DNA from 4 places in the Streptomyces sp. CRN 30 genome. Region 2 is predicted to be linked to each of the others. Evidence: riboswitches for the same ligand, from Rfam matches in the RefSeq annotation. Region 2 holds a riboswitch; each other region holds the start of a gene.

What was found. Region 2 has a riboswitch for cobalamin ahead of UW392_RS62930 (hypothetical protein). Riboswitches for the same ligand answer to the same signal wherever they lie in the genome.
Region 1: it holds a riboswitch for cobalamin, as region 2 does, so the genes downstream of both, UW392_RS45485 (cobalamin biosynthesis protein) here and UW392_RS62930 (hypothetical protein) in region 2, are expected to answer to the same signal.
Region 3: it holds a riboswitch for cobalamin, as region 2 does, so the genes downstream of both, UW392_RS16550 (energy-coupling factor ABC transporter permease) here and UW392_RS62930 (hypothetical protein) in region 2, are expected to answer to the same signal.
Region 4: it holds a riboswitch for cobalamin, as region 2 does, so the genes downstream of both, UW392_RS38255 (cobalamin biosynthesis protein) here and UW392_RS62930 (hypothetical protein) in region 2, are expected to answer to the same signal.

Annotation. Positions count from the first base shown of each region.
Region 1 covers NZ_JAVRHI010000413.1:4,580-8,661, forward strand. The annotation lists gene UW392_RS45470 (helix-turn-helix transcriptional regulator) at 1-295, shown strand, start outside; gene UW392_RS45475 (hypothetical protein) at 337-846, shown strand; gene UW392_RS45480 (DUF397 domain-containing protein) at 1,109-1,321, opposite strand; cobalamin riboswitch at 1,544-1,687, shown strand; gene UW392_RS45485 (cobalamin biosynthesis protein) at 1,786-2,862, shown strand; gene UW392_RS45490 (cobyric acid synthase) at 2,859-4,082, shown strand, end outside.
Region 2 covers NZ_JAVRHI010000541.1:35,474-39,555, forward strand. The annotation lists gene UW392_RS62920 (ATP-grasp domain-containing protein) at 1-378, opposite strand, end outside; gene UW392_RS62925 (cysteine synthase family protein) at 375-1,397, opposite strand; gene UW392_RS62930 (hypothetical protein) at 1,394-2,338, opposite strand; cobalamin riboswitch at 2,561-2,710, opposite strand; gene UW392_RS62935 (sulfite exporter TauE/SafE family protein) at 3,370-4,082, opposite strand, start outside.
Region 3 covers NZ_JAVRHI010000169.1:16,121-20,202, reverse strand. The annotation lists gene UW392_RS16565 (energy-coupling factor ABC transporter ATP-binding protein) at 1-427, opposite strand, end outside; gene cbiQ (cobalt ECF transporter T component CbiQ) at 429-1,184, opposite strand; gene UW392_RS16555 (energy-coupling factor ABC transporter substrate-binding protein) at 1,185-1,550, opposite strand; gene UW392_RS16550 (energy-coupling factor ABC transporter permease) at 1,547-2,254, opposite strand; cobalamin riboswitch at 2,284-2,473, opposite strand; gene UW392_RS16545 (potassium channel family protein) at 2,533-3,087, opposite strand; gene UW392_RS16540 (cell division protein SepF) at 3,269-3,658, shown strand; gene UW392_RS16535 (nucleotide pyrophosphohydrolase) at 3,737-4,082, shown strand, end outside.
Region 4 covers NZ_JAVRHI010000361.1:29,183-33,264, forward strand. The annotation lists gene UW392_RS38250 (cobyric acid synthase) at 1-484, opposite strand, end outside; gene UW392_RS38255 (cobalamin biosynthesis protein) at 481-1,467, opposite strand; cobalamin riboswitch at 1,570-1,710, opposite strand; gene UW392_RS38260 (hypothetical protein) at 1,845-2,066, opposite strand; gene UW392_RS38265 (inorganic phosphate transporter) at 2,100-3,401, opposite strand; gene UW392_RS38270 (lysozyme) at 3,808-4,082, opposite strand, start outside.

The sequences.
Region 1 (4,082 bases), on a different contig from region 2:
GCAACTGGACCACCTCAAGACGCTGACGGAGCACCCCAGGACGACCATCCGCGTGCTGCCTTTCTCCGTCGGCGCGCACTTCAGCGTCTCGATCTCCCTCATCCTGCTCGAATTCAAGAACGACGACGATCTGCTCTTCCTGGAGGGTCCGGGCGGTGGTCTGAGCAGCCGTGACGACTTCGGGCTGGTCGCCCGCCACCAGGAGAACTTCGAGGAGATCAGCGCCGAGGCGTACGAGGGCGCTCGGGTGATCGAAGTACTCGACGAGGTCAGGGAGAGCCTGGCCACCAGCTGAATCCGGGCTGGGACGGCCCGGCACGAGACGGGGGAGGCCCCATGACGGTCTTCGGAATACGAGCGTGGTGGCAGCGGTGGCGCGCGCCGGCCGGCACCGGTCCCGCCGCCGATCCCCTCGGGACGTCCGGTGCCGCGGAACAGGGGGCTCCCCCACTCGACGACCACGCGCTGAAGGCGTACGCCATGCAGCGGCCCGAGTGGGCCGAGGCGCTGATCGAGGTGGAGAACGCCCGCGTGGCCGGGGAGATCCGGCTGGTCTCCGCCCGGCTGCTGCTGGGCACGGCGTGCGGCAGCGTCCTGCTGTTCAGCATCGCGCTGGCCACCCGCGCCGCGCCCAGCGTTCCGCACGGCGCTGCGGCTCCGCTCGCCACCGCCGTCATCGGCGCGTTCGTCGCGTCGGTCCTCACCGCACTGGGTGCCGCGCTCGGCAGAGCGCTGCGCGGCCGGACCACGTCGGAGCCCGCCCAGCCGGTCAGCGGGGGCGCCGCCGGGGCTCCAGGGCCGCCAGAGCGCGGTTCAGAGCACGGCGACGATCCGAGGCGGGTGTGAGCCCCCACCAGAGTCCCGCGCCCACGGCCACGACGGCCGTCACCGACAGCCATACCAAGCCGCGGGCCATGTCGCCCGGCACCAGAAAGGCCGCCAGCGCTCCCAGCCCGACGGCAAGGATGCCCGCCACCGAGCAGTACAGCGCCAGCGGCCGCGCCCCGGTCAACCGGTCTCTCCGCGCGCCCGGCCATCCCGGACGTGCGGAAGCGGTTCCTTCCGCTCGGTCTGCCATGCGTGTACCTCCCGTCCCCCCGCGCGGCGGTCAGGCGCCGCGCGATTCCGGGTCCACAAGCCCCGCCAGGAAACCACACCACGTCGAGTGTCGAAAGGCGAGCACAGCGGCCCGGCGGCGCTTCGTATCACGCACCCGTACGCCGTCGTCCACCCGGCCGATGGCCACCTCGACGCAATCCTGCCCGTCCTGTGAATAGCTGCTGCTGAACCACGTGCGTCCCGGCAGTCCGCTGTCGACCACACCCACCTCCTCCAGCACCGTCGGCCGTCACCCGGTCACCACGCTGTCACCCGCCGCTCGACCGAAACACCATCGCCATGTACACGCGCTGCCGTTCCCCTGGAGTCTTCCCAGCTTCCCGCCCGGGGAAGAGCACATAAAGCGTCGATCTGACGACCTGACGCGTGCTCAGCACTGTGGACCACAGCACACTGCAGCCTCGCAGGTCAACGGCAAGTTGACGGTTGTTCTCGGACCGTGGTGGACTTCCGGGGCCATGTACGGCGGCTGGAGAGGAAGCCCGGTGAGAATCCGGCGCGGTCCCGCCACTGTGACCGGGGGTGCTCCCCGGGAGTCAGGAACTCTCACCGCCGGTCTCGTCGAACCAGGGCGTGGACACCCTGAGTGAGGACACAACGCGATGCTCGGCTGCCGTTCAGGACGCAGGCCCGCCACTCCCCTCTCCCGTGTGACCGGCTGACCCCGTGCGTGCCGGACGCGTCTTCGCGTACGGTGCCGCCGCCGGCCTCCTCGGCGACCTGCTCCTCGGCGATCCGCGCCGCGGGCACCCGGTCGCCGTGTTCGGCCGGGCCGCCGGTGCCGTGGAACAGGTGCTGTGGCGTGACCACCGGGGACGGGGCGCGCTGCACACGGCCGTGTGCGCCGGTGGCGCCGCGGGTGTCGGGTTGCTCGCCGCCCGTTCCGTACGGTCCTCCCCCGCCGCCTCCGCCGCGCTGACCGCGGCCGCGACGTGGGCCGTCGTCGGCGGCACCTCGCTGGCCCGGGAGGCCCGCGCGATCGGCCGGGCCCTGGAGGCCGGTGACGTCGAGGCGGCCCGCGAACGGCTGCCGCACCTGTGCGGCCGCGACCCGCAGTCCCTGGACGCCGACGGCATCGCCCGCGCGGTCGTGGAGTCCGTCGCCGAGAACACCTCCGACGCGGTGGTGGGCGCCCTGGTGTGGGGTGCCGTGGCCGGCGTGCCGGGCCTGCTCGGCTTCCGGGCGGTCAACACCCTCGACGCCATGGTCGGACACAGGTCCCCGCGCCACCGCCGGTTCGGCTGGGCCTCGGCGCGCCTCGACGACGTGGCCGGCTGGCCCGGCGCCCGGCTGACCGCCGCGGCGGCCGTCGTGGCCAGCGGCGACGCCCGGGGCGCGGTACGGGCCTGGCGCGCCGACGCCGGGCGGCACCCGAGCCCCAACGCCGGTCCCGTCGAGGCGTCCTTCGCGGGCGCGCTCGGCGTACGGCTCGGCGGGACGCTCTCGTACGGCGGCCGGGTGGAGCACCGGCCGGTGCTCAACGGCGCGGCGGGCCGGGCCGTCGACACGGCCGACATCGACCGGGCGGTACGGCTCTCCCGGCGCGTGACCTGGCTGGCGCTGGGCGTGTGCGCGGGCGCGCGGCTCCTCGCGGACGCCCGCACAGCACGTACATCCCGCGCAGCGCGTATATCCCGCGCAGCGCGTACATCCCGCACAGCGCGTACATCCTTTGCACCCCGTACGTCCCGCGCATCCCGTACGCCCCGTGCACCCCGTACGTGGAGAGGACGCACGTCATGAGCGGTGGGGGTCTGCTCGTCGCCGGTACCACCTCCGACGCGGGCAAGAGCGTCGTGACGGCGGGGATCTGCCGGTGGCTGGTGCGGCAGGGCGTGAAGGTGGCGCCGTTCAAGGCGCAGAACATGTCGCTGAACTCGTTCGTGACGCGCGAGGGCGCGGAGATCGGGCGGGCGCAGGCCATGCAGGCGCAGGCGTGCCGCGTGGAGCCGACCGCGCTGATGAACCCGGTGCTGCTGAAGCCGGGCGGCGAGCGCAGCAGCCAGGTGGTGCTGCTGGGGAAGCCGGTCGGCGAGATGAGCGCCCGGGGGTACCACGGCGGACGGCAGCAGCGACTGCTCGGCACCGTCCTCGAGTGCCTCGCCGAACTGCGGGGCACGTATGACGCGGTGATCTGTGAGGGGGCGGGCAGCCCGGCGGAGATCAACCTGCGCCGGACCGACATCGTGAACATGGGGATCGCCCGGGGCGCCGGGCTGCCCGTGGTCGTCGTCGGCGACATCGACCGGGGCGGCGTCTTCGCCTCGTTCTTCGGGACCGTCGCGCTGCTCTCGCCCGAGGACCAGGCGCTGGTCGCGGGGTTCGTCGTCAACAAGTTCCGTGGTGACGTCTCGCTGCTGGAACCGGGGCTGGAGATGCTGCGCGGGCTCACCGGGCGGCACACCTACGGCGTACTTCCCTTCCGGCACGGCCTCGGCATCGACGAGGAGGACGGGCTCCGTGTCTCCTTGCGCGGAACGGTCCGCGAGTCGAACACCGCGCCGCCGGTCGGCGAGGACGTGCTGCGGATCGCGGTCTGCGCGGTGCCGCTGATGTCCAACTTCACGGACGTGGACGCGCTGGCCGCCGAGCCGGGTGTCGTCGTGCGGTTCGTGGACCGGCCGGAGGAGCTGGCCGACGCGGACCTCGTCGTCGTACCGGGGACGCGCGGCACGGTCCGCGCGCTGGAGTGGCTGCGCGAGCGCGGGCTCGCGGACGCGATCGCCCGCCGGGCCGCCGAGGGCCGCCCCGTCCTCGGTGTCTGCGGTGGCTTCCAGCTCCTCGGCGAGCACATCGAGGACGACGTGGAGAGCCGCCGCGGGCACGTCGACGGGCTCGGACTGCTCCCCGTACGGGTGCGGTTCGACCGCGAGAAGACCCTGACCCGGCCGGTGGGCGAGGCCCTCGGCGAACGGGTCGAGGGGTACGAGATCCACCACGGGGTGGCCGACGTGACCGGCGGA
Region 2 (4,082 bases):
GGCCCGCCCGCGCGTGAGCCCGGCATCGTGGAGCCGGTTGCGCACGGCGGCCTTGTCGCGGGTCAGCCGCAGTACGGCGGCATCGAGCCCGGGCAGCCCGAACCGGGCGGTGAGCTCGGCGCCGACCAGCGTCCAGGTGTCGGTCGAGCTGATCAGACCGCACAGGTGCGGAACGCGGTGCAACGCGTCCGCCACCCGCTCCTCGTCAAAGGTGTCGGTCTCGACGACGTCCAGGGCGTCGGCGGGCAACCGGTCCAGCTCGTACACGTAGTAGGCGGGATCGCGGGTCAGCAGGACCAGCCGCTCGCCGAGCGCGTCGGCGGCGCGGACCAGGTGTCCGAGGCCGAAGGTGAGGGACTCCAAGCAGACGACGCTCACGCCGCTCGCTCCTTCCAGTGCGCCGGGCAGGCGGCGCGCCGCCAGGCCATCCTGGACCAGGGCATGGTCATCTCCTCGGGCGTGCCGACCTCCACGGGTTTGAGCGCTGCCGGGTCGAGGGCTTCCGGGTGCCGGGCGAAGACGCGGTCCACGTAGCGGTGCCCGGTGTCGGCGCCGATCACCAGGTGCAGCCGGTCGGGGTGGCGGCGTGCCTCGTACGTCGCGGTCAGGTACCCGGCGCCGGTGGACAGTCCGGCGAAGACGGCATGGTCGCGCAGCAGGGCGACTGTGCCGGACATGGCATGGGTGAAGTCCAGCCAGTGAACGGCGTCGTAGAGGTGGTGGCGGACGTTGTCGAAGACGATCGACGAGCCGATGCCGGCGATGATCGCCTCCGGGTCGTGGTGGTCCTGGCTGCCGAAGGTGACGCTGCCGAACGGCTGCACCCCCACCAGCCGCACCGAGGGGTCGGTGGCTCTCAGGCGTTCCACGAGGCCCCCGGTCGAGGCTCCGGAGCCCACGCCGCCGACCACGGTCAGCGGGCGGCCGGGGAACGCGGCGGTGATGCGGTCGGCGACCTCGTGGTAGCCGAGGTAGTGGACGTCGTCGTGGTACTGCCGCATCCAGCGGCAGTCGGGGCGTTCGGCGAGGATCTCCTTCACCCGCCGTACCCGTAACTCCTGGTCGAGCTTGAGGTTCCGCGACGGCGTGACCTGTTCGACGGTGGCGCCGAGGATCTCCAACTGGGCGCGGGTGGTGGTGTCGACCGTGGTGGACGCCACGATGTGGCACCGCATGCCGTACCGGTGGCAGGCCAGGGCGAGGGCGTAGGCGTAGATGCCGCTGGAGCTGTCGATCAGGGTCTGACCCGGGCGGACCGTGCCCCGGTCGAGCAGATGACGGACGGCGGTGAGCGCCGAGTAGATTTTCATCGACTCGAACCGCATCAGGACCAGGCCGTCGGTGAGCCGGACCAGGTCGGGGACCTTCAGGGCGTCGGCGATGTGGGGGTGGATCACCCGTAGCCTCCTTGGGCGAATGAGCACTGGTGGCCGAGCGAGTGGAAGAACGCGGACAGGCCGGACTTGACGCCGGCGCCGGGACGGCGGCGGAAGAGGTAGCCGATCAGGGAGCCGGTGTGGGCGACGAAGACGCCGTCGGCCCCGAACCGCTCGCGGTGCGCCAGCACACTGTCGAACGTCGACTTGGGCAGCACCCGCTGCGACAGGGCGGCGCTGGTGGTGGCCGCCCGGGCGACGACGGCCGGGTCGCCGGAGGCGAAGCCCTTCAGCAGGTCGGCCAGGCACCGTTCGTACTCCTCGCCGTGCCGCCGGTAGTGCGCCAGCAGCAGGTCGGTGACGGCAGCGGTGTCGACCGTGCCGGGCTCGGTGACGAAGGCGGTGTGGAAGCCGATGTCCGTCCCCAGCCGCCTCACCACCCGGTGCCGACCGCTGAGGTGGAGCGCGAACTCGTCCAGGAACACGCTGTCGGCCCGCTCGATCGCCGCCAGGATGCCCAGGACCACATCCGTGTCGTACGGCAGGTGGAAGAGCCCGAACAGGCAGCGCAGCGTCGCCACGATGTCGGCGGTCGAACTGGCCATGCCCACCCCCACCTGCAGATCGGAGTGGGTGGTCCAGCGACCGGGCGGCAGGGTGAGCCCGAAGTGCTGCAGGAACAGCCGGGCCGCTGTCGCCGACTTCTCTCCGAGAGGCGGCGGGCCCGGCGCGTGCGATTCCCGGGTGCCTCGGGTGCTCCGGGTGTCGTGGGCGCTGTGGGTGAAGTACACCCACGAATGCCGGTCGACGGGGAAGGACACCACTGCGATGTCCGGGGCGGGGCCCGCTCGCAGAGGGCCTTGGTACAGCTCGCCCAGGGTGCCGTGGCAGACGCCGGACACGGTGCGGCCCGGCCGGTCCGGTGGTGCCGCGCGGAGCTTCCCGGCCGGCGGTGTCAGCACAACCCGTTCCGCTCGCCCTGGTCGCGGGCCGACCGCGTTCTGGCGCGGACGGCGAGGACTCGCGTGATCACGGATCCGTCCTCCTGTCGGTTCCCAGCCCTGCACGCCGACCGGGAAGGAGACGTGGTCGCGCGTATGCCGTGCCGTCGTCCGTGCCGTCAACCTGGTCCGCGAGGTCACCGTGCGCTGCGCAGCCCGCGCCTGCCGCGCGGGTGCAGTGGCAGGTCTTCGGACTCGTGGGCACGTCCGCCGACGAGCCCGGCGGGCGCCCACTGCCGTCGCTTCTCCGGCCCCGAAGGGCTCAGCGCTTCGACGGCGTTCGTTCCCACACACCGCTGCGGGACAGTCCCGGATTCACACCGGGTTCCCTCTGCGTCGCGCCGTCGCACGCCTGATGGGGCGCCGGACGCGAACCGACTGCGTTACTCAGGCTAGGGGCACCTGTGACGTTGCGACAGAGGTTGTTCGCGGGTTGTCCTGATGTGGTAGACGGTTGAAGTGCCCGATGTGGGCGCAAGGCTGGACGTGCCGTGGGATGCCGACGTGGTGCGAGGCGCTGCGTTCCGCGCGCGCGATCGTGTACCCGAGCCGTGGAGAAGCACGAGCCGGGTCACCCCGCGATCCGGGCACCCGATTCCTGCGTCGTCGGCTGTCAGGACAACGGGTTTTCAGCCTGATGACCCGTCCGCTGTGGCTTGATCGAGTCTCTGCGGGCCCCAGAACCGCCGTGCCGACCGCCGTCGTGCCGTCTGCTGTCGTGCCGTCTGCCGTCTGCCGTCGTCGCCGTGCCGTCCGGCGCCTCGCGCGTCGGCCTGGACGCCTGTCGGTCTCAAGTCGCTGGCCGGCCTCGAGTCGGTACCGGCCGTGCCGGACGAACGCTTCTTCGTCATGTCCTACGGCGACGCCGTCAGCGGCCCGCGCAATGTCACGGGCGCCGAGAACCTGGGCCGCTACCTGCGCTCGGTCGGGCGGTGACGGCGGCGGAGACCTGAAGTCCGGCCTTCCGTGCCCGCGGTGTCCGTCCTCAGCGCTCAGCGAAGCGCCTGGGCCGCGTACAGCGCACCGACCGAGGCGGCGAGGGCGCCCAGCAGCAGACGGAGGAACCGTTCGGGCAGGCGGTGCTGGAGGTGAGCACCCAGGTAGCCGCCGATCAGCCCGCCCAGTCCGCAGGCCAGTCCGAGGAGCCACTCGGGGGCGATGTTCTCCCCGTCGGTGAGGGACAGCAGTGCGTAGGTACCGGCACCGACCAGTGAGGTCAGGAAGGTGGAGGCGAGGGCGGCCGGGGCGACCTGGGCGACGGGAAGGCCACGGCCGACCAGGAGGGGGCCGAGGAGGGAGCCGCCGCCGATGCCGTAGATGCCGCCGACCGTGCCGACCGCCACCGCCAGGACGGTGACGGAGCGCGCTGACGGCTCGGCCGGTCGGGGTGTGGCATTGGGGCGCAGGGTGCGGACCATGAGCCAGGTGCCGAGGGGGAGCAGCAGGGCGGCGACCAGGAGCCGGAAGACGGTCGGCCCGGGCAGGGCGAAGACACGGATGACCGTGCCCAGTACGACTCCGGGCAGGGTGCCGGCGATCAGGCGGCGGGTCAGCGGGCCGTAGAGGCTGCCGTCACGGCGGTAGCGCAGCAGGGCGCCGGGACCGGCGACGACGTTGTAGAGGAGATTGGTCGGGGTGACGGCGGGGCTGGGCACACCGAGCACGCTCAGCTGGACCGGCAGTAGGAACACGGCGCCGGAGACTC
Region 3 (4,082 bases), on a different contig from region 2:
GGGTGGGGCGGTCGGCCAGTGCCGCGATGTCCAGCGCGGTCAGCGCCTCCTCGACGCGGGCGCGGACCTCCGCGTCGGGCAGACCGAGGTTGAGCGGCCCGAACGACACGTCCTGGCCGACGGAGGCCGCGAAGAGCTGGTCGTCGGGGTCCTGCACCACCAGTTGCACGGTGGTCCGCAGCCGGGTCAGCCCCGCACGGCCGTACGTCACCGGCTCACCCCCGAGCGTCAACCGGCCGGCACGCGGCCGCAGTCCGCCGCTGAGCAGCCGCATCAGGGTGGTCTTGCCGCTGCCGTTGCGGCCGAGCAGCGCCAGCGCCCGGCCCTCGCGGACCTCGAAGTCCAGGCCGTCCAGGACGACGGGCCCCTCCTCGTAGGCGAAGGACACGCCCCGCAGGGCGACCAGTGGCGGGGCGTCTCCGCTCATGTCAGCGGCCCTTCCCGTACGAATCCAGTACGAAGGTGAGGGCGGCCACCGCGCCGAGCAGCGTCAGGCTCGCCGCCGTGAACCGGCCCGAGACGCGGGCCTCGGGGACCAGGACGCGCAGGGAGCCGTCGTAGCCGCGCCCGGCGAGTCCGCTCTGGAGCCGGGCCGCCCGGCCGAAGGCCCGCGTGAACGCCGTCGCGCCGAGCCCGCCGAGGGAGCGCCAGGCGGCGGCCCGCGTGGTGTGCCCGAGCCGCGCGGCCTGCGCGTCCCTGATCCGCCGTACGGAGTCCAGGAGCAGGAAGCTCATGCGGTACGTCACCAGGGCGACGTCCACGACGGGGGCCGGCACCCCGGCCCGCACCAGACGCGGCAGCAGATCGGACATCGGGGTGGTGAACGCGAACAGCAGCACGCCGAGCGACGCCGCCGACGTACGCAGCAGCAGTCCGGCGGCGTGCGCCGGGCCGCCGGGGGCGGCCGAGACGAAACCGTCCGGGCCCCCGACCCGCACCAGCAGCGGCAGCGCACCCGTCACGCAGAAGCCGAGCGGCACCCGCCAGGCCCGCCACAGCCGCCGCGCGGGCACCCCCGCCGGGCCGAGCAGCACGGTCACGGCGGTGACCAGCACCAGGGCCGCTCCCGGCCAGGCGGGCAGCGAGATCGCGAGCACGGTCAGGCCGAGTCCGAGCACGGCCTTGTCCACGGGGTGGCGGCGGCGCCAGCGACTGCTGTGCGCCGCCGCGTCGATCGGCAGCACTCAGTCGCCCACGTCGCCCACGTTGCCCCCGTTGCCCACGGAGGCGTCCCGCCGGTCGGCCAGGGCCTGTTCCGCGCCCTGCCGCCGGCCTCTGCGGAGCCCGAAGTAGTAGGCGAGGACGCCCGCGCCGAGCGCGGCCTGCGCCGCGAACAGCGCCGACTCGATCTCCCCGGAGGGCGGTTCGTACAGCGGCGAGAACCAGGGCTCGTACTCCGGTTCCAGTTCCGTGATCGCTGTCTCCGCCTCCGCGTCGGCCCCGGTGAACGGCTCCTCCTTGTGGTCGCCGAGACCGAACACCAGCGGGATCACCGCCAGCACGGCCACCGCGAGCAGCAGCAGGAGATTGATCCTCGTGTTCCGCTTCACTTGGCCACCGCCTCCCGCGTCGCGCTCTCCCCGGTCCCCGGCTTCGCCGGAAGCACGCCCAGCCGGGTCAGCTCGCCCTTGCTCGACTGCACCAGCAGCCGCATCACCACCACCGTGAGCAGGCCCTCGCTCACCGCGAGCGGGATCTGCGTGACCGCGAAGATCGAGCCGAACTTGCCGAGCGCGCCCCAGAACCCGCTGCCCGGGTCGGGGAAAGCCAGCGCGAGCTGCACGCTGGTGACGCAGTACGTGGACAGGTCGGCGGCGAACGCGCCGCAGAAGACGGTGACCATCAGCGGCACGTCGTAGCGCCGGAGCAGCCTGTAGACGGCGTACCCGGCCCACGGGCCGACGATCGCCATGGAGAAGACGTTGGCGCCGAGCGTGGTCAGGCCGCCGTGGGCCAGCAGCAGCGCCTGGAACAGCAGCGTGATCGTGCCGAGCACCGCCATGACCGGCGGCCGGAACAGGATCGCGCCCAGCCCGGTACCGGTGGGATGGGAGCAACTGCCGGTGACGGAGGGGAGTTTCAGGGCGGACAGGACGAACGTGAAGGCCCCGGCGGCACCGAGGAGCAGGGTGCTCTCCGGGTGCTCGCGGACCTCACGGGTGAGGGAACGTACTCCGTGGACGACGAACGGCGCCGACGCGACACCCCAGGCGATCGCGTGCGCCGGAGGCAGGAAACCCTCGGCTATGTGCATGACTCAGCAGACCCTCTCCAGCACCTCGTGGATGGACGACGCGCCTTGGCCGGTCTCCTGGCTGACGGGTACCACCGCCCGTGCTCCGCCTTCCCGGGCCGCGAGGACCCAGTGGCTGCCCCCTCGTAGGGGGCCGGAGCCGGACTTCCCGATTCACAGTGGCGAGGGCCGCACCGGCATCACACCGGTTTCCCGTTCACCAAGGCGTGGCGACAGTAGTGCGCGGCCGGGGGTGGTGACAAGCGTGCCCGGGGCGCCGGCGCCGCGGTGGCGGGCCGTCACGGGGCCGGGTCGTCCGGGCGCCTCAGCACGAGGTCGCGGGCCCGCTGGGCCAGAGCCGTGGCGGCGGCCGTCAGGAAGACGAACGTGTACAGGATCTGCACCACGGTCACCACCCGGGACGCCTGCCCCCGGGGCGTGACGTCGCCGTACCCGACGGTGGCGAACGTGACCACGGTGAAGTACAGGGCGTCCACGCGGGTGCGCAGTCCGGAGAACTCGCCCGGCTGCCGGGACAGGATGTAGTAGCAGGCGGCGAAGGTGTGCGCGGTCAGGATGATGAGGAGGGTGATGGCGAGCCCCGGCCGGGTGCCGGGGCGCCCGGTGAGGACGTGCCGCACCTGACGCAGCAGCAGCACGGCGACACCGGCGAGGACGAGGGCGAACAGCAGCCAGGCCAGGCCCGGGTGGCGGGTGCCGAGGCGGTCGAAGGGGAGCCGGAAGTAGGCGGTCACCACCACGGCCGCCGTGGCGGCGGTGCGCCAGAGCCAGGTGCGTGCCGCGGGCCACGGCGCGTGCCGCTTCGGGGCTCCGCTCTTCGGTCCGTCCGCCATGGTTCCCCCTCCGCGGTGGGTCCCGTCCAGTCAACGCCGGACCGGCGCGGGACGCACCCGTTGTGCCTCCTGCCGGACGCCGCCGCTGTCGCGGATCGTGTCGCTGTTGGGCCGAACGGGTGACTTGGCGTAAGAATTGGCTGGTGCAGGCATTGAAGGCGAGTCGGAGCGGGGGGAGCCGGTGAACAGCCACGACGTCACCGATGAACAGTGGGAGGGGCTCGCCCAGGTCGTTCCGTTGCGTGGACGCGACGCCTGGCCGTCCTCGGTGGGACACCGGGCGCTGCCGGAGGCGGAGACCGAGGCCAGGCGTCGGTTCGTGGTGATGCGGGTCAATGTGTTCGCGGACGCCCGCGAGGTCGCCGAGACCCTGATGGCGGGCATCCCCGTGCTGCTCGACCTGACGGGCGCGGACACGGTGGTCGCGAAGCGCGTCCTGGACTTCAGTACGGGCGTCGTCTTCGGGCTGGCGAGCGGGATGCACCGGGTGGACCGGAATGTGTTCCTGCTCACACCGGCCGGGACCGAGGTGACCGGACTGATGGAGGGGGCGAGCGTCCCCGGGATGTGAGAGGCGGGCGGGGCCGGTCGGCTCCGGAGCGTGCGGGCGGCCGGGGGCGGTCGCGGCGGCGGTGGTATTCCTGGAACCGTGACCGATGATCCCCTGGACGTGCGGACGCTCCAGCGCAGACTGGCCGAGTTCGCCGCGGCGCGCGACTGGCAGCCGTACCACACGCCGAAGAACCTCGTCGCCGCGCTCAGCGTCGAGGCGTCCGAACTGGTGGAGATCTTCCAGTGGCTGACGCCCGAGCAGTCGGCCCGCGTGATGGACGACCCCGGCTCGGCGCACCGCGTCCGCGACGAGGTCGCCGATGTACTGGCGTACCTCCTGCAGTTCTGCGAGGTGCTGGGCGTCGACCCGCTGGCCGCGCTCGCCGCGAAGATCGACCGCAACGAGACGCGGTTCCCGGCCGTCCGGGAGTCGACGGAACGCT
Region 4 (4,082 bases), on a different contig from region 2:
CGGGCAGGCGCGCGTTCCGCGCGATGCCCATGTTGACGATGTCGGTCCGCCGCAGATTGATCTCCGCGGGCGAACCGGCCCCCTCACAGATCACCGCGTCATACGTGCCCCGCAGCTCGGCGAGACAGTCCAGCACGGTGCCGAGGAGTGCCTGCTGCCGTCCGCCGTGATAGCCGCGGGCGCTCATCTCGCCCACGGGCTTCCCCAGCAGCACGACCTGGCTGCTCCGCTCGCCGCCGGGCTTGAGCAGCACGGGGTTCATCAGCGCGGTCGGCTCCACGCGGCACGCCTGCGCCTGCATGGCCTGCGCCCGCCCGATCTCGGCGCCCTCGCGCGTGACGAACGAGTTGAGGGACATGTTCTGCGCCTTGAACGGCGCGACCTTCACGCCCTGCCGGACCAGCCACCGGCAGATACCGGCCGTGACGACGCTCTTGCCGGCGTCGGAGGTGGTCCCGGCGACGAGCAGTCCACCACCGCTCATGACGTACGCCCCTTCGGTGAGCCCTTCGGTGAGCCCTTCGTGAGAGTCCCGGCCGCGCGGGCGGCGAACCGGGCGCCCGCGCACACGCCGAGCGCGAGCCAGCCCACCCGTCGCGACAGCCGGACGGCCCGCTCGATGTCCCGCACCTCCACGGCGCGCCCCTCCCCGTTCAGCACGGGCCGGTGCTCCACCCGCCCGCCGTACGAGAGGGTGCCGCCCAGCCGTACGCCGAGCGCGCCCGCGAAGGAGGCCTCGACCGGCCCGGCGTTGGGGCTCGGGTGCTTGCCCGCGTCCGCGCGCCAGGCGCGCACGGCGGTGCGCGGAGCGCCGCCGGAGACCACGGCGAGCGCGGCGGTCAGCCGCGCCCCCGGCCACCCGGCGAGGTCGTCGAGGCGTGCGGAGGCCCACCCGTACCGCAGGTACCGGGGCGACCGGTGCCCCACCATGGCGTCGAGCGTGTTGACGGCCCGGAAGCCCACGAGCCCCGGCACCCCGCCCACGGCGCCCCACACGAGGGCCCCGACGACGGCGTCGGAGGTGTTCTCGGCGACGGACTCGACGACGGCCCGGGCGATCCCGTCGGCGTCCAGGGCCTGCGGATCGCGCCCGCACAGGTGCGGCAGCCGCGCGCGGGCGGCCTCGACGTCACCGTCCTCCAGCGCCTTCCCGACGGCCCGGGCCTCCCGCGCGAGCGAGGTTCCGCCCACGACGGCCCAGGTGGCGGCGGCGGTCAGCGCGACGGAGGCGACGGGAGAGGTACGGACGGCCCGGGTGGCGACGGCGGCCAGGGTCGCGGCGCCGCCGGCGCACACGGCGGTGTGCAGCGCGCCCCGTCCCCGGTGGTCCCGCCACAGCGCTCGTTCCACGGCACCCGCGGCCCGCCCGAACACGGCGACCGGATGCCCGCGGCGGGGATCGCCGAGGAGCAGGTCACCGAGGAGGCCGGCGGCGGCGCCGTACGCGAAGACGCGTTCGGCCCGCATCGGCTCAGCCGACCGTGGGGACGGGCGGAACGTCGCTGGGGGAGCTCGATCGGCGGCAGCCGTGCATGGCGGTATGTCCTCACTCAGGGTGTCCACGCCCTGGTTCGACGAAAACGACGGTGAGAGTTCCTGGCTCCCGGGGGCGCACCCCGGTGACAGTGGCGGGACCGCGCCGGATTCTCACCGGCTTCCTCTCCTGCCGTCGTACTTGGCTCCGGCAGTCCACCACGGGCCTCGAATTCCAGTCAACTTGCTGTTGACCTGCGACGGGGCAGTGTGCGAAGGCACACATCTCCCGCCACAGCGGACACGGCACGAGGGCGCCCCGGGTGCCGGCCCTAGCCGGCACCCGGGGCGCCCTCACAGGGTGTGCGCCGTCAGGCGACGATCAGATAGATCCCGTACGCCACCGCCGCCGCACAGGCCGCGAAGCACGCGTACGCGGCGGTGGTCGCGACGGCGGCGGAGTTCCCGGACGCAGTCGCCGTCTCCCGCTTGGAGAGGCCGATGATGCCGAGGCCGAAGAGGCCGACGAGGGCCACGGTGACCACGAGGCTGACTCCGAAGACGGAGCCGAGGGCTGCCCAGTCGATGTGCATGGTGGGTTACTTCCTTGGACTCGGGTCCGGTGCTCAGACCGTGGCCGACGAGGACGAAGCGCCGGCGGCGGCCGGGGCGGCCGGGGTGGCCGCGGGGTCGGACTGGGCCGGGATGGTGACCGCCAGGTCGTGGGTGACCGGACCGGCCGCGGCCGGCGACGGGGCGGCGGCACCCTCGGCGGTCTCGGCAGTCCTGGCGGAACCAGCGGACTCAGCGGTCCCGGCGGGCTCGTCCGTGCCGTTGACGTTGGTGTGGTCGACGACCTCGCCGCGGCGGGAGACGACCCAGATGGCGGCGCTGGAGGCGACCAGGAAGACCGCGACGACGGTGGTGCCCCAGGTGCCGAAGGCGGTGACCCACTCGGCGAGCGCGGCGACCAGGGCCGCGGCCGGCAGGGTGAGGCCCCAGGCCACGAACATCCGGGTGGCGGTGGACCAGCGGACCACGCCGCCCTTGCGGCCGAGGCCCGCGCCCATCACGGCACCGGAGACCGAGTGCGTGGTGGAGAGGGAGAAGCCCAGGTGGGAGGAGGCCAGGATGACGGTCGCCGCACTGGTCTGGGCGGCGAAGCCCTGCTGCGGCTGGAGGTCGGTCAGGCCCTTGCCCATGGTGCGGATGATGCGCCAGCCGCCCAGGTAGGTGCCGAGCGCGATGGCGACACCGGCGGAGAGGATGACCCACACCGGCGGGTCGGAGTCCGGGGCGAGCGCGCCGCCGGCGACCAGGGCCAGGGTGATGATGCCCATCGTCTTCTGGGCGTCGTTCGTGCCGTGGGCCAGCGAGACCAGGCCCGCCGAGGTGATCTGCCCCGCGCGGTAGCCCTTGGAGGTGGCCTTCTCGCTCGCGTGCTTCCCCAGCTTGTAGGTGAGCCGCGTACCGATCATGGCGGCGACACCCGCGACGATCGGGGCCGCGACGGCGGGGATCAGCACCTTGGTGACGAGGACGTCACCGTGGACCGCGCCCATGCCGGCCGAGGCGATGGTGGCGCCGATCAGGCCGCCCATCAGGGCGTGCGAGGAGCTGGAGGGGAGGCCGACGAGCCAGGTGAGCAGGTTCCAGAGGATGGCGCCCACGAGCGCCGCGAAGATCACCTCCGGTTGTATGCCGCTCTCGTCGACAAGGCCCTTGGAGATCGTGTTGGCGACCTCTATGGACAGGAACGCGCCGACAAGGTTGAGGACGGCGGACATGGCCACCGCGACCTTGGGCTTCATCGCGCCGGTGGAGATGGTGGTGGCCATCGCGTTGGCGGTGTCGTGGAAACCGTTCGTGAAATCGAACGCGAGCGCGGTGATCACCACGATCGCGAGGATCAGCGAGAAGCTTTCCATTTACCCGGTCTTCTATGGGACGTCAGTGGCTCGTGGAACGTAAGCAATCTGAGTGAACGGAAGATGAACTGGGTCGGACCGGGTGGTGTAGCGAATCGGGGTGTGATGGTTCCGTTTGTGTCGGTCGGGCGGCCGGAGCCGGGCCGGAAGCGGTGATGAGGGGCCGGGAGGCCTCGAACGGAGGTGGAATCTCACCCTCCGCATCGATGGGGTGGCCCCGAGCGAGGGGCCGCCCTCCGACCGGCCCCGCGCCACCTCCCGGCCCCTCGTCCTGCGAGTGACGCATGCCACGTCCTACGGGTGACGCATGCCACCCTCTCCGTCGCCCGGGCGGCGGGCCCTCCTGCCGGTGTCCACCGTCTCCGGTGTCCTTCCCGGCCGCCCCGGCGCCGGCGAACCGGACCGGCTACCCCCTTGCGAAGCGCTTCAGCTGGGCCAGGGAGCCGTTGAAGAGGTTCTGGTCGCCCGGCAGGCGGCCGCTGTTGTCGTGCTGCCAGATCGTCCAGTACGTCCAGCCGCCCGGCAGCTGCCCCGCGCTCGCCGTGTTGTAGCGGGCCACCCAGAGGGCGTGGTCGGCGGCGAACGCCGAGCTGCCGCCCGTGCACTTGTTCCACCAGTTGGTGTTCGTGTAGATCACGGGGCGGCGGCCGGTCAGCCGCTTCACCTCACTGCTGAAGGCCT